Regions from separate parts of the Roseateles sp. P2_H4 genome, predicted to be linked through region 1. Evidence: predicted binding sites of a transcription regulator. Region 1 holds the regulator's gene; the other holds the start of a gene.
What was found. Region 1 encodes NrdR, which represses ribonucleotide reductase genes. Its sites were predicted from a motif close to CACNANATNTNGTG; they were not measured.
Positions count from the first base shown of each region.

Region 2: the regulator NrdR is predicted to act here: its motif matches at 4,103-4,116, upstream of AC1DW3_RS08095 (ribonucleoside-diphosphate reductase subunit alpha).

Region 1 is NZ_JBFUFR010000006.1:10,432-18,197, reverse strand. It holds gene ribD (bifunctional diaminohydroxyphosphoribosylaminopyrimidine deaminase/5-amino-6-(5-phosphoribosylamino)uracil reductase RibD) at 1-204, opposite strand, end outside; gene AC1DW3_RS06160 (type IV pilus modification PilV family protein) at 225-1,547, opposite strand; gene AC1DW3_RS06155 (PilX N-terminal domain-containing pilus assembly protein) at 1,559-2,893, opposite strand; gene AC1DW3_RS06150 (PilW family protein) at 2,890-3,624, opposite strand; gene AC1DW3_RS06145 (pilus assembly FimT family protein) at 3,624-4,238, opposite strand; gene AC1DW3_RS06140 (type IV pilin protein) at 4,241-4,714, opposite strand; gene AC1DW3_RS06135 (GspH/FimT family pseudopilin) at 4,814-5,365, opposite strand; gene nrdR (transcriptional regulator NrdR) at 5,511-5,954, opposite strand; gene glyA (serine hydroxymethyltransferase) at 5,966-7,219, opposite strand; ZMP/ZTP riboswitch at 7,278-7,388, opposite strand; gene AC1DW3_RS06120 (lytic transglycosylase domain-containing protein) at 7,476-7,766, opposite strand, start outside.
Region 2 is NZ_JBFUFR010000008.1:17,967-25,732, forward strand. It holds gene AC1DW3_RS08090 (ribonucleotide-diphosphate reductase subunit beta) at 1-805, opposite strand, end outside; gene AC1DW3_RS08095 (ribonucleoside-diphosphate reductase subunit alpha) at 964-3,870, opposite strand; gene AC1DW3_RS08100 (sigma-54-dependent transcriptional regulator) at 4,353-5,804, opposite strand; gene AC1DW3_RS08105 (sensor histidine kinase) at 5,801-7,483, opposite strand; gene AC1DW3_RS08110 (PP0621 family protein) at 7,486-7,728, opposite strand; gene AC1DW3_RS08115 (cytochrome C assembly family protein) at 7,725-7,766, opposite strand, start outside.

The DNA of each region.
Region 1 (7,766 bases):
GTGGCCGTGCGCAGCGGCATCGCGCAGGGCCATCACTTCGGCGTGCGCCTGGCCGGCCGGCTGGGTGTGGCCGGCGCCGAGCTCCCGGCCGTCGGGCGCCAGGATGACGCAGCCGACGCGGGGATTCGGGTCGGTCAGGCCGATGGCCTGCTCGGCCAGGGAGAGCGCTCGCTGCAGCGCCGCCGTGATTGCGGGCGAATTCATGCCGCCAGTCTAGCCAGCGGTCAAGGTTGCAGCTGCAGGGTCGAGTAGTCGGCGAACACGCCGGTGGCGGGGCTGACGGCGGGCGCCGTGGGGCAGGTCAGGTCGCCGCGAATGACCAGGAAGTTCTGGCGCGTCAACGAGGTCGCGACCCGGCCATAGACGTCCGGATGCTCTTCGTTCTCCAGGTTCTTCCAGTCGGCGGTGAACATGCCGCCGCTGCCGTTGTAGTCGGCGCTGTAGCGGCAGACCCGGTATTCGGCGGCGGTCGTGCCGAGGTTGATGCCCGTCAGCTCCAGCCTGCCGGACCAGAGTTTCGTGGCGCTTTCCGGGTAGACGAGGCAGTTGTAGGTGACGAAAAGCTGGGCGCTGGGCGCGCTGGCGGGGGCATCCTGGAAGCAGTCCGGCACGAACGGCGCCGCGGGCGGTGCAGGCGGTGTGGCGACAAAATTGTCCAGCACCACGTTGCCGCCGCTCATGACCGGTGCACCTTGGGCGTTGAGCCGAGGCAGCGAATAGCTGCCGCCGACGAGGGCCACGCCCAGCGGAATGGCGGTGCCACCGGGCGCGCTCGGGTTGGCCGGATTGCTGTTGGAGAAGCGGACCACGCCGCTGAGCAAATAGCCGAGGATGGGGGTCTGGCAGGCGTAGACGTTGGCGGCCGTCAGCGCCGACTGCACGACGCCCGCATCCGTGCATCTGCCGGTGATGACGCCGGTGATGTTGTTGAAGACCCAGACCCGGTTGCTCGACCGGTCCGGATAGAAAGCACTGATCTTGCCGTCCAGTTGCTTGGCCCCGGGCGGGATGGCCGGGTTGCGCCCCCCCCCCTGCGTCACCGGCCCGGCGGGCGGCGTGAAGCCCACGGCCGCGCTGAACAGCGGGTCGACGGCCGCGATGACGGTGTCCAGATTGAGGAACTGGTTGTCGCCGGCGCGATCGGTCCAGGTCACGCCGACGCGGACCAGCTTGGCCTGGGCGTCGGCCAGCGTCGTAACCTGGCGCGTGACGTTGTAGGCGGTGTTCGAGTCGACGGGGGTGACCGCTGACGCAGCCGCCGCCGGGGTGGCGATGTCGCTGTAGGTCCGGGCAGTTGCCGGTGTCGCCGCGGTGCGGGTCAGTTCCGAAAAATCCTTCAGGCCGGCGATCTCGGCGCGGGCAATGCGCATGGCCTCGCTGCGTTGCTTGGCCAGGTCGCCGCCGCGGCGCAGATTGCTCATCAGGCCGACGAGGGCGAGCATGCCGAAGGACATCACCAGCAAGGCCACCAGGGCCTCGATCAGCGTGACGCCGCGCTGGCGGCGCGAGGCGCGGCGCAGGGCGTGGGGGTGCAGGAGCTTAGGCATGGCGGACTGGGTCACTTGGTGTCGCTGTCGATCCAGCCACCCGAGACGCGCGCATAGCTGCCCAGGCGGTTGCGCAGCTCGTTCGCGATGGCCTGCTGGTAGATGATGTCCATGCGTCCGATGGCGTCCATATTGCCCTGCACCACCACCATGCCCGTGACCTGCGAGGCCGCCGGGCTGTTGTTGGTCCAGTTCAGGTTGCCCAGCACCACCAGCATGCCGTTCAACTCCATCGGACCGGTGATGTCCACCTGCCCGTTCACGACGATCACCACCGGGGCGGCCGCCGTGCCGATGGCCACATTGCCGCTGATGGCCATCGGCCCATTGACCGTCAGGATGCGCTTGCCAGCATTGACGGCGTTCACCAGATCCGTGCCGCAATTGCCGGCCGTGCAGCTGACGGCGCGCGCAGCGGGGTGGTTGGGATAGCGGGCCGGCGCCATGCCCATGAAGTTGCGGAAGAACTTGATGTTGCCTTCCGTGGTGTTCGGCAGGCTCTGCAGATAGCTGTCCATGAAGACACGCGCCTGGTCCGGCGGCGTGCCAGGCACGCTGTCCATGCGGTCGTCGTTCAAGGTCGGCGCCACGCCGCTGGACACGACGAGCAGGCCGGCCGTGCGCGCATCGGTGTTGTGCAGGCCGAGGCCGCCAGCGCCGGAAGTGGTCAGGTTGCCCTTGACGGTCAACGGCGCCGCCGGTGACGAAGGCACCGCAGCGACGAAGGCGACGGAGACCTGCTGCAGGGCCAGCGCCGCGGCCGTCTGGCTGCGCGCTTCCGAGTTGGTGCCGGTGCAGTTGTCGACACTGCTGTCCGAACAGCCATTGCCGTCCAGCAGGAAATTGCCGTAGCGCAGGCTGGGCGGGGGGTCGGTGCCCAGCGCCACGCCGAAGCTCGGGATCAGCGCACCGCTCAGCGCCGTGGTGGGCTGCGGCGTGCGGGTATTGGGAGCCGGGCAACGGCAGACCAGGCCGCTGCCGTTGGACGAGCAATCGACGGCGAGAGGCGTCGGAACCGTCGTGATCTTGGGGGTCGTGGTGCGGTCCGCGGCCGAGACATTGAAATATTTGTCGACGAAGCGGGTGCCACCCGTGGCGACGGCGGTGCAGCTGTCGTCGATGGCCGTGCCATTCAACATGGCCACCGTCCACTCCACCCCCGCTTCAGCCATTTCCTGGGCCATGCTGGCGCGGTAATAGCTGCCGGCGATGCGCTGTTCGAACATCAGGCTGCGGTTGGCATAGGCAGCCAGCAGGGCCATGACGAGGAAGAGCACCATGACCACGACCAGCGTGGCGGCGCCGCGCTGGGGCCGGGCCTGCGGCATGGGATGTTGATGTTTCATGCCGGGCATGCCCCGCTGATGTCGTCGGCGCGCAGCTTCTCGCTGACGACCAAGGTGCGCACGACGCTGCTGTCGGACTTGGCAACCGCCTTGATCGTGAAGTCGACGCGCCTGACGGTCTGGGTCGGGCAGGTGCCGGCGGCCTTGCAAGAGGGGTCGCAGAGATCGTCGAGCGGGATCTGCTGCGTGACGATGGTCGGCACGAAATCCTTGATCAGGACGACGTCCGGATCGGTGATGGGCTGCCAGTTGGCCTGGCCATTGGCGAGGAAACCGAGCTGGATGGAGAGCGACTCGGTGCCCTGGTTCCAGCGGATGCCGAACTGCTCGTTGGCCTTCACGACGTTGGTCGTGTTGCGCACGCCACCGCTGGTCCTGGCATAGCGGTAGTAGAGGTCGTGGCCGCCGGCGCTCTGCGTCAACTGGGTGTACGGGCTGGACGCCGCTTCCTTGGCAGGCGTCGCGCCGGCATTGCGTTCGGGTTGCCAGACGCCATTGGAGGGCAGGCCGCGGTAACCGGCGCGGCGCAGGTCCTGCTGCAGCAAGTCGCCGGCGATGCGCAGATCCTGCTGCATCTGCACTTCAAGCATCAGGCGCCGGTGTTCGTTGATCTGCCGCGTGGCCACCACGGCCGCGCCGGCCGTGACGATCAGGCCGACGGTGATGCCGACCATCAGCTCAACCAGGCCCACGCCTCGCTGAGCCTTGCCGGACCTGGCATGTGTCGTCATCAGCTGCATGTGCCGTACCCACTCATCTTGGTGAACGCCGCAGCGCCGGACGCCGCCACGGCCGGCGCGCAGACCTTGACGCGCCCCGCGGGGTTGACCTCGACGCGCAGCGTGTAACCCTTCTTCAGGCCCGCCACGTCGACATGAAAATCGCTCATGCCCACGGTGTTCTGGTCGCGTGTGAATCTGATGTAGTTGCTCGCGCCCAGCGGCCAGGTGGCAATGGCGTCGAACTGCACATGCTTCCTGGGCAGCTGGAACAGGCGCAACACCCTCGAGGAAGTGCCGTCGCAGACATTGGCTGGCGCAGCGGTGCAGTCGCAGATGTTCAGGCCCGCGGTGGTCACGACCGCGGCGCAGCTCATGCCCGCGTTCGCACCCGGGTCGAATCGCACGATGAGCAGCGAATTGGTCGCGTTCGTTTCGGCCTTCGCGTACGTCAGGATGCCCGCCACTTCCTCGGCAGCGGCCGTGACGCGGCGCTTTTCCAGCAGGTCGGCCATGGACGGCACGGCCATGGCCAGCACGACGCCCAGGATGCCGAGGCTGACCATGATTTCGATCAGCGTCAGGCCGAGGATGCGGGCCTTGAGGGCATGAAGGTGTTTCTTCATGGCTATCGAGGCCAGCATTCGTTGGTGGTGACGCGATCCGAGCCACTGTTGCTGGGATCGCCCGTCGCCGAATAGACGGGCGTGGCGCCCACCAGCGTCACCGTCAGCGTCTTGCAGGTCACGTCCTTGGCCTGCTTGCTGCCGACGACGGGGGTCGCCGTTGCGGCATAGCCGGTGTCATAGGTTCCACCTGCGCCGACGCCTGCCAAGCTGATGGTGTACAGGGGCGTGATGTCCGAGACAGTCACCCCCAGCGCGGCCAGTGTGGATGCATAGGTGGCGGAATTGCCGCGGAAGCGCTCCTGCGCCTGCATGACGGCCGTGAGGGCCGAGATGGCGTCGGCGCGGCGGCCACGCTGCATCTGGGAGGTGTAGGCGGGGTAGGCGATCGCCGCGACGATGCCGGCGATGGCGAGCGCGACCATCAGCTCGATCAGGGTGAAGCCTTGGCTTCGCGAACGGGGGCAGGTGCGCATGGCCCGATTTTCGGCAGTACGTCACGACGATCAGTAACATTTCTGCCGCTCGTCTGCCGAGTTGTGCCGCTGGTCGGCAGCCACCACGAACAAGGGGGCTCAAGCGCAGCTGGGCATGCCGCTGACTTTTTCAGCGCCCACGTAGCAGCTGCGCACGCGGCCGGTGATGGCCACGACCTGACGGATGACCTGGCCGCCGTTCAGGCTGAGGTCGATGCTGCCGGTCTGGGTGACCAGACCCTGCTGGTGCTGGAACTGCAGCGTCTCGGCATTGCTGGAGAGGCGCACCGGCTGGCTCGCCGGCAGCCACTCGGTCTTGATGACGGCGCTGCTGGTCTTCCTGCAGACGGCCTTGCCGCCGGTGCAATCGCAGTCGTCCTTGGCGCCGATGTAGACCACGTAGCAGGCATTGGCCCCCTTGCCGCTGATACGGAAGAAGACCGATTCGCTCAGGCGGGCAGATTCGCTGCGGGCCAGGCGCAGGTCGCTGGCCAGGGTGTCGGCGCTGACGCGCAGTTGCTGCTGCTGGCGCAGCGTGCCCATCGCGGGCACCGCCTGGCCGACCAGGGCGGCGCAGATGCCGACGCTGGCGCACAGCTCGACGAGGGTGAAACCACGGCTTTGACGGCGGGTGTTGGCGGTGCGGTTCATGTCGGCTCCCTGGGTTCGTTGCGAATGAACGAACTCTAGAAAGCGCGGACCGTGACGTCTTTCCTCCTTTGGGCGGAGCGACGGGGGAGGGCGGCGGTGCCATCCCCCCAGCGCCCCTCCAAAGGGGGATAGGGTCAACCCTGGGTCAGATCTCGCGGATCAGTTGGCGGAACTCGTCCACGTCCTCGAAGCTGCGGTAGACCGAAGCGAAGCGCACATAGGCGACCTTGTCGATGCGCTTGAGCTCGCGCATCAGCAACTCGCCCAGGCGCGTGGATGCAATCTCGCGCGCGCCGCTGGCGAGCAGCTTTTCCTCGATGCGAGTGATGGCCGCATCGATCTGCTCGACGCTGACCGGCCGCTTGCGCAGGGCCAGCTGCATGGAGGCGCGCAGCTTGGCCGCATCGAAATCGGCGCGCCGCCCATCCTTCTTGACGACCGAGGGCATGGCGATGTCGGCCCGCTCATAGGTCGTGAAACGCTTGTCGCAGGACAGGCAGCGGCGCCGGCGCCGGACGACGTCGCCCTCATCCGACTCCCGGGTCTCGGCGACCTGGGTTTCGGTGTGAGAGCAGAACGGGCAGCGCATGGCAGGCCTGCTTAACCGCGATACACCGGGAAGGCGGCCGTCAGCTTGGCGACCTTCTCGCGCACGGCGGCGAGGTTGGCCTCGTCGTGGGGCTTGTCCAGCACGTCGGCGATCAGGTGGGCCGTGGCGCGCACCTGTTCTTCCTTGAAGCCGCGCGTCGTCATGGCCGGCGTGCCCAGGCGGATGCCGCTGGTGACCATGGGCTTTTGCGGGTCGTTGGGGATGCCGTTCTTGTTGCAGGTCATGTGGGCGGCGCCCAGGATGGCCTCGGCTTCCTTGCCGGTCAGGTTCTTGGGGCGCAGGTCCACCAGCATGACGTGGCTTTCGGTGCCGCCGGAGACGATGCGCAGGCCGCGCTCGATCAGCGTGTCGGCCAGCACCTTGGCGTTCTTGACGACCTGCTCCTGGTAGGCCTTGAACTCGGGCGTCAGCGCTTCCTTGAAGGCCACGGCCTTGCCGGCGATGACGTGCATCAGCGGGCCGCCCTGGATGCCGGGGAAGATGGCCGAGTTGATCTTCTTGGCGATCGCCTCGTCGTTCGTCAGGATGATGCCGCCGCGCGGACCGCGCAGGCTCTTGTGCGTGGTGGACGTGACGACGTCGGCGTGCGGCAGCGGGTTCGGGTAGACGCCCGCGGCGATCAGGCCGGCGTAGTGGGCCATGTCGACCATGAAGTAGGCGCCGATCTCCTTGGCGATCTTGCCGAAGCGCTCGAAGTCGATGCGCAGGGAGTAGGCGGACGCACCGGCGATGATGAGCTTGGGCTTCTTCTCGCGCGCCAGGGCTTCCATGGCGTCGTAGTCGATCGCCTCATTGGCGTCCAGGCCGTAGCTGATGACGTTGAACCACTTGCCGCTCATGTTCAGCGCCATGCCGTGGGTCAGGTGGCCGCCTTCGGCCAGGCTCATGCCCATGATGGTATCGCCGGGCTGCAGCAGCGCGAAGAAGGCGCCCTGGTTGGCCTGCGAGCCCGAGTTGGCCTGCACGTTGGCGTATTCGGCGCCGAACAAGGCTTTGAGGCGGTCGATGGCGAGCTGCTCGACGACGTCGACGTACTCGCAGCCACCGTAGTAGCGCTTGCCGGGGTAGCCCTCGGCGTACTTGTTCGTGAGCTGGCTGCCCTGGGCCTGCATGACGGCCGGCGAGGTGTAGTTCTCGCTGGCGATCAGCTCGATATGGTCTTCCTGGCGGCGGTTCTCGTTCTGGACGGCGGTCCAGATCTCGGGGTCAACCAGGGCGAGGGTGGAGGTGTTGCGGTCAAACATGGCTGGTGTTCCGAAGGTCAGGCGGTCAATCCCAGGCGATCACGGCAGGCGTGATGTCCAAGGCTGCCCAGGCGAACGGCTGATAGCGGTTGAAAACCGCCTCACGCTCCCCGGTGGTGGCCCACCTCAGGTCAGCTCGTGACCCTGATCGCCAGTCGCGTGAACACCCAGTGTATGTCAGCGGCGCGCGGCCGTCCGGAGCCGCTGACGCACCCGCTCGGGGGGCAGCTCGCAAAGCGAGCATGGGGCCGCGTTTCTAGCGCAGCAGGGCTACTTGAGCAGAATCGCCACCCGTAGGGGCCGATGCAGCTTCGCGCAGCGGGCGCACCGTCGTCATGGTCGGCACGGTACGGCCGGCGGCGACGGCCTTCAGCAGGTCGTGCTCCGCCAGCACGCGGGCCGTGTAGCCCGTGTCTTCTGCGAGATTGGCGCCGCCGACGTAGAAGCGCAGGCCGTCCTCCAGGCTGCCGGCCCGCTGGATGCATTCCTTCAGCACCTGCACGCCGACGCGCAGATTCGTCACCGGGTCGAAAGCGGCGTGCGTGCC
Region 2 (7,766 bases), on a different contig from region 1:
AGTGCATGGACTCGTCGCGCAGGATGTACTGGTACTGCTCTGCCGCACCGGTCATCTTGTTCTGGCGGCCCATCGCCAGGATCTGCGTGAAGCCGACGTAGAAGAACATGCCTTCCATCAGGCAGGCGAAGACGATCAGGCTCTTCAGCAGCGTCTGGTCGGTCTCGGGCGTGCCGGTGTTGAAGTTCGGGTCCATGATCGCGCCGATGAAGGGGATCAGGAACTCGTCCTTGTCACGGATGGACTGGACTTCGTTGTAGGCGTTGAAGATCTCGCTCTCGTCGAGACCGAGCGACTCCACGATGTACTGGTAGGCGTGCGTGTGGATCGCTTCTTCGAAGGCCTGGCGCAGCAGGAACTGACGGGCCTCCGGCGCCGTGATGTGGCGGTAGGTGCCCAGCACGATGTTGTTGGCGGCCAGCGAGTCGGCGGTGACGAAGAAGCCGAGGTTGCGCTTGATGATGCGGCGCTCGTCTTCGGTCAGGCCGTTGGGATCCTTCCAGAGCGCGATGTCGCGGCTCATGTTCACTTCCTGCGGCATCCAGTGGTTGGCGCAGGTGGCGAGGTACTTCTCCCAGGCCCACTTGTACTTGAACGGCACCAACTGGTTGACGTCGGTCTGGCCGTTGATGATGCGCTTGTCGGCGGCACGCACGCGACGCGCGGTCGTGGGTTCACCGGACAGCTGGGGAGCGGGGATGGAGATGCTGGCGGCTTCGCGCGACGCTGTCGCCGAAGGCATGGCCGCGAGAGGCTTCGCGGTGTGGGTATCAGTGGACTTCAGGTCTTCGTCCCAATCCAGCATGGTGTGCTTCCTATCACTTCTAATTATCGGCAGTGCTTGTGCAAATCAACAAGAACTAGCTGCGGCTATTTGCATCATTCGCGCAAAGTTTGTTGCGCGTGGGCATCGAAAACAGGAGGTGCGCACTTGTCTATACAAGTACACACCTCCACTTCGACTTACTGGCAGGCCTCGCAGCCGGGGTCGTCGATGGCGCAGAACTTCATGTCGGTGGCCGGCAGTTCGGGCTCGACGACAGCGATCGGTGCAGCCGCAGCAGCCATCACCGGCGCCGCGCTGGACGACACCGAGTTGAGCTGGCCCGAGCGCGTGACCGTGCTCTTCTCGGCCTGTGTCGCGCTGATGGTGCGCAGGTAGTAGGTCGTCTTCAGGCCGCGCTGCCACGCCAGCTTGTAGGTCTCGTCGAGCTTCTTGCCCGATGCGCCGGCCATGTAGATGTTCAGGCTCTGCGCCTGGTCGATCCACTTCTGGCGGCGCGAGCCGGCTTCGATCAGCCACACGGTGTCGACCTCGAAGGCCGTCGCGTACAGCGCCTTGATGTCCTCGGGCACGCGGTCGATGCGGCGCAGCGAGCCGTCGAAGTGCTTGAGGTCCATGACCATCACGTCGTCCCACAGGCCCAGGGCCTTCAGGTCACGCACCAGCGATTCGTTGATGACGGTGAACTCGCCGGACAGGTTGGACTTGACCGACAGATTGCCGAAGCAGGGTTCGATCGACGCGTCGACGCCAATGATGTTGGAGATGGTGGCCGTCGGCGCGATGGCGATGCAGTTGCTGTTGCGCATGCCGAAGGTGGCGATGCGGCCGCGCAGCGAATCCCAGTCCAGCGTCGTCGAGCGGTCCACGTCGACGTAGCCGCCGCGGGCTTCGGCCAGCAGGTCGAGCGAGTCGATCGGCAGGATGCCGCGGTCCCACAGCGAGCCCTTGTACGAGGAATAGCGGCCGCGCTCTTCGGCCATCTCGGTCGAGGCCCAGTAGGCGTGGTAGCAGACGGCTTCCATCGAGCGGTCGGCGAACTCGACGGCAGCGTGGCTGGCGTAGGGCGTGCGCAGTTGATACAGCGCGTCCTGGAAGCCCATGATGCCCAGGCCGACCGGACGGTGGCGCAGGTTGGAGTCGCGGGCCTTCTTGACGGCGTAGTAGTTGATGTCGATGACGTTGTCGAGCATGCGCATGGCCGTGCGCACCGTCTTCTTCATCTTGACCTGGTCGATGGCGCCATCCTTGATGTGCTGGGCCAGGTTGACGGAGCCGAGGTTGCAGACGGCGATCTCGCTGTCGTTGGTGTTCAGCGTGATCTCGGTGCACAGGTTGCTGGAGTGCACGACGCCGACATGCTGCTGCGGGCTGCGCACATTGCAGGCGTCCTTGAACGTGATCCAGGGGTGGCCCGTCTCGAACAGCATCGACAGCATCTTGCGCCACAGGTCCTTGGCCGGCATGCGCTTGAAGAGCTTGATCTCGCCGCGGTCGGCCTTGGCCTCGTAGGCCGTGTAGGCCACTTCGAAGGGCTTGCCGAACAGGTCATGCAGGTCCGGGCAGGTGGAGGGGCTGAACAGCGTCCAGTCGCCGCCTTCGAGGACACGCTTCATGAACAGGTCGGGAATCCAGTTCGCCGTGTTCATGTCGTGGGTGCGGCGGCGGTCGTCGCCGGTGTTCTTGCGCAGGTCCAGGAACTCTTCGATGTCGAGGTGCCAGGTTTCCAGGTAGGCGCAGACGGCGCCCTTGCGCTTGCCGCCCTGGTTCACGGCGACGGCCGTGTCGTTGACGACCTTCAGGAAGGGGACGACGCCTTGCGACTTGCCGTTGGTGCCCTTGATGTGCGAGCCGAGCGCACGCACCGGCGTCCAGTCGTTGCCCAGGCCACCGGCAAACTTGCTCAGCAGCGCGTTCTCCTTCAGGGCCTCGTAGATGCCGTCGAGGTCATCGCTGACCGTCGTCAGGTAGCAGCTCGACAACTGCGAGCGGCGCGTGCCGGCGTTGAAGAGGGTGGGCGTGCTCGACATGAAGTCGAAGCTCGACAGCACTTCGTAGAACTCGATGGCGCGCGCTTCGCGGTCGATCTCGCCCAGCGCCAGGCCCATGGCCACGCGCATGAAGAAGGCCTGCGGCATCTCGATGCGCTGGTCTTCGATGTGCAGGAAGTAGCGGTCGTACAGCGTCTGCAGGCCGAGGTAGTCGAACTGCAGGTCGCGTTCGGCCTTCAGCGCGGCGCCCAGCTTGGCCAGGTCGTACTGGCCGAGCTTCTCGTCCAGCAGCTCGGCCTTGATGCCCTTCTTGATATAGCCGGGGAAGTACTCGGCATAGCGCTGGGCCATCTCGCCCTGCAGCACCTCGCCGCCGATGATCTCGCGGCGGATGGTGTGCAGCAGCAGGCGGGCGGTGGCGCGGCTGTAGCCGGGGTCCTTCTCGATCAGCGTGCGGGCGGCCAGGATGGCGGCCTTGTAGACCTCGTCGATCGCGACGCCGTCGTACAGATTGCGCATGGTCTCGGCCAGCACGGGGTCGGGCTTGACGTCGGCGCCGAGGTTCTCGCAGGCGGAGACGATCAGCGACTTCAGCTGGCCGAGGTCCAGCGGACGACGCTCGCCGCCGTCCACCACCATCAGCTSCGGCTCGGCCGCYCGCGTGGCCTCGCCCTGGGCGGCACGCTCCTGGGTGCGGCGCTCGCGATACAGCACATAGGCGCGGGCGACTTCGTGGTTGCTGCTGCGCATCAGGCCCAGTTCAACCTGGTCCTGCACATCTTCAATATGGAAGGTGCCGCCGCTCGGACGCGAACGCAGCAGGGCGCGCACGACGTTCTGGGTCAGCTGCTCCACCGTCTCGCGCACGCTGGCCGAGGCTGCACCGCTGGTGCCGTGCACGGCCAGGAAGGCCTTCATCAGCGCGACGGCGATCTTGCTCGGCTCGAACGAGACCACGGCACCGTTGCGGCGAATGATCTGGTAGGCCTGGTAGGTCGTCAGCGTGGGGGCGCTGGGAGCGGACGCGTCGGATCCAAACGCGACCGGTGCAGCGGGAATGGCTTGGGCCTGACCCGTGGCGGCTTCATGCAGCATGAGGAGATCCTTTATCGAGAAATGACGGGCAAATGCGCGGCAGCAACCCGGAGGTCGGGCCAGCGCATGGTGCGTAGCTTCAGTGGGGTGTTTCGTCCCTGCCGGTCCATTGCCAGGCCGGTGTTCCGGCTTGGGCCTCGGGCGCTTTGCTGCGGTGGCCAAGCCACTGCAAACAGCAAATCCGAGGGGAAGGTCATGGGGTCGACTGGGTTAGCAGGATATCACGAAGGGACACTATATCTATGGGCCGAAGACCCCTCAAGCACTACCCCTAGTGTCAAACCCTGGGCGTGATTCCGCTGGAAAAATGCCCGGCGCGCGCCTTTGTCCGATCAGATCGGGGCTCATGGCCGACAACCCGCATCAACACTGGGCTGGCGGGTCGAAGCGGCCCGCAAAGCCGCGCCAACGCTAGGCCCGGACAAGCACCCGACAGCCACGCTGCAGATTCAAGCAGGGCAAATCCCGAGAAGGTTTTTCGTTCAACTGTCACCCGCCGAGATCGCCAACCGCGCCATGCGGTAGCGGATCTGGCGCAGCGACAGCCCGAGGCTGGCCGCCGCCGCCGTGCGGTTGAAGCGGTGCAGCTCCAAAGCCCGCAGCAGGATGGCGCGCTCGACCTCGTCGAGATAGCGCGCCAGGTCCGATGGCAGCTCCTCGGGCAGGGACACGCCCTCGACGACGGGCGCTGCCTCGATGGGGAGGTCCAGGGCGGCGAACTGCGACTCGCTGCGGCCTTCATCGAGCAGGGTGTCGGGCAGGCCGAGATCGTCGGCGTCTATCCACTCACCGCCGGCCAGCGCCAGCGCGCGGTGCAGCAGGTTCTCCAGTTCGCGCACATTGCCGGGGAAGGCATAGCGCGACAAGGTCTGCAGCGCGCCCGCCGTCAGCCGCGGCGCCGGCGAGACACCAGCGTCCTGGGCGATGCGCGTCAGCACCCGGGTGCTGATCAGGCCCAGGTCCTCCAGCCGCTCGCGCAGCGGCGGCACGCGGATCTGGATGACATTGAGGCGGTAGAACAAGTCCTGGCGGAAGCGGCCCGCCGCGACCTCGGCGGACAGGTCCTTGTGCGTCGCGCTGAGGATGCGCACATTGATCGGCGTCTCGGCGGTGGCGCCGACCGGTCGCACCGAACGCTCCTGGATGACGCGCAGCAGCTTGCTCTGCATGGCCAGCGGCAGGTCGCCAATCTCGTCGAGGAAAAGCGTGCCGCCGTCGGCCGCCTGGAAAAAACCCTCGCGGTCCTCGTTGGCACCGGTGAAGGCGCCCTTGCGGTAGCCGAAGAACTCGGCCTCCAGCAGATTCTCGGGAATGGCGCCGCAGTTGACAGCGACAAAGCGCGCGTCAGCCCGCACGCCGTGGTCGTGGATGGCGCGCGCCACCAGCTCCTTGCCGGTGCCGGACTCGCCCTGTACCAGCACCGGCGCCATGCTGCGCGCCACCTTGTCGATCAGCGACCGCACCGCGCGGATGGCGGGTGATTCGCCGACCAGGCGCAAGGCCGACGCGGGCGTCGCCACGTCCTTCTCTTGTGCCGCCGCCGGCGCCGGCTCGGGCGCCACGCGGCCCAGGGCCGATCCGACGACGAGGCGGAACTGGCGCAGGTCCACCGGCTTGGTCAGATAGTCGTAGGCGCCGGCCTTCAAGGCCTCCACGGCGTTCTCGGCCGAGCCGAAGGCGGTGATGACGATGGCCTTCTCCGGCCGGCCCGCCTGCTCCAGCCAGCGCAGCAACGCCAGGCCCGAGCCGTCGGGCAGCTTCATGTCGGTGATGACGGCGCTGTAGGTCCCGGCCTGCAGATGCGCGAGCGCCTCGGCCACCGTGCCAGCGCTGTCGATCTCATAGCCTTCGCGCAGCAGCGTCAGCTCGTAGAGCGTGCGCAGATCGGGCTCGTCGTCAACGACCAGCAGGCGCGGGGGCGAAGCAGTAGTCATGCAGGGGATGCGGATGAGGGCGTGCGCAGTCGAACGCGGAACTCGTTGGCCGCCGCCTCGGTGGCGCGGCGGTAGTCGATGCGGGCACCATGACGCTCGCACAGCTCACGACAAATATAGAGGCCCAGGCCCGAACCGCGGCTGCGGGTCGAGAAGAAAGGCTCGAACAGATGGCGCTCGATCTCGTGCGGCACCGGCGGGCCCGCGCTGCGCACGAGCAGGTCCAGCGCATCGCCGTGGCGCTCCAGGCTTGCCTGGATGGCACCCGCGCCCGGTTCGGCATGGCGATGCGCGTTGTCCAGCAGGTTGACGAGGACGCGACGCAGATGCTCGGCGTCGAACAGGCCCACCAGGCCCGGCGCGGCGATGTGCAGCTGGAAGCGGCTCCCGGCGCCGGGCTCGACGCCATTGACGCGCACCCAGTCCTCGCAGGCCTCCTTCACCAGCATGCTGACGTCCAGCGGCTGGGTGTCGGGCTGCATGCCGGGAGCCAGTTCGCTGACGTCATCGACCAGGCGCTTGAGCCGCTGCACATTGGAAGCCACCATCTTGGTCAGCTGCTCCGCGCGGCCGCCGGCCACGTCCTCGGCCAGCAAGGCATTCGCCTGCGCTATTGCCGCCAGCGGGTTGCGGATCTCGTGCGCAATGCCCGCCGACACCCGGCCCATGGCGGCCAGCTTCTCCTGGCGGGTGCGCGCCAGCAGCTCGCGGTTGTCCTCGACGAAGAGCACGCACAGCTCCTCGCTGCCCTCGCGCTGGCGCGTGAAGCGCAGCCGCAGGCGCAGGCTGCGCGCGGCGCCGTTGTCCAGCGCGAGCGCCACGTCGACCTCCGCGCCCGCCTCGCCAGCGCTGCTGCCGTGAGCCTGCTCCAGGGCCAGCACCAGCGGCTGCCAGTCGGCCCGGCCGCGCAGCTGCCAGCTCAGCTCGCCACTGGCGGCGCCCAGCAGGACGCGCGCCGCCGGGTTCATCGCGCGCACGCGGCCGCGCCGATCGACGACGAGGACGCCCTCCTGCATCTCGTCGATGACGAGGCGGTTCAGTTGCTCCTGCTGGCGCGCCAGCGCGAGGCTGCCGCGCGCGGCCCTTTCCTCGCGGGCCAGGCGGGCGCTGAGCTCGCTGGCCAGCAGGCTGACGGCGAACAGGCCGCCCCCCACCAGACCGGCCTGCGTCGTCTTCAAGCCCACATCGTTGCCCGACAGCAGCGACCAACCCGCCGCAGCCAGCAGGCCCAGCGTCGCGATCGCGGCCGTCGCCAGCGCCAGCAACCGCGGGCTCAGCACGGCCGCCATCAGCACCGGCATGACGAACAAGGCGCCGTAGTTCACGCCGCTCGGGTCCAGCGCATGCAGCGCGCCAAACAGGATCAGGTCCACGCCGATGGCACTCCACCAATGGGGGCTGCTGATGCGCGCGAGGCTGCGTGCGGAAGCCCCGCGCCGCAACTGCGGCAGCAGCCAGAGCGCCAGCGCCGCCAGTGCATAGGAGACGCTGAGCGCCAGCGTCGAGCGCGCCGGTGTCGTCCCCAGAATGGCGGAGATCATTTGCGCCGCCACCAAAGCCAGGCCCAGGGCGGCCCGCGCCGACAGGAAGGCCCGGTAGAGGCGTTCGAACGAAGCACTGGCCTCGACCGGCGGCTCCGCCGGCGGCTGTTCGACGAACCAGCTCCCCGCGCCGGCCACCTTCAGGCCTGGCCCTGGCGGGCCTCGAAGCTGCTGCGGTGGCCCGCGCTGCAAAACACGCCGCCCTTGCCCGGCAGGGCCTCATCGGCCGGCAGGTGCATGCCGCATTCGGCGCAACGCAGCATGGGGCGGGGCGGTGCGGGCGGCTGGGGTTGGCTCGCCTCGGGCTCGCGCGGCTTGGCGCGCCTGACACCCAGCACGAAGAAAAGCACGGCCAGTCCGACCAGCAGCAGCAGGTACTTCATGCGCCGCCTCCGTTGACACCGCGTTGCAGGATGACCTC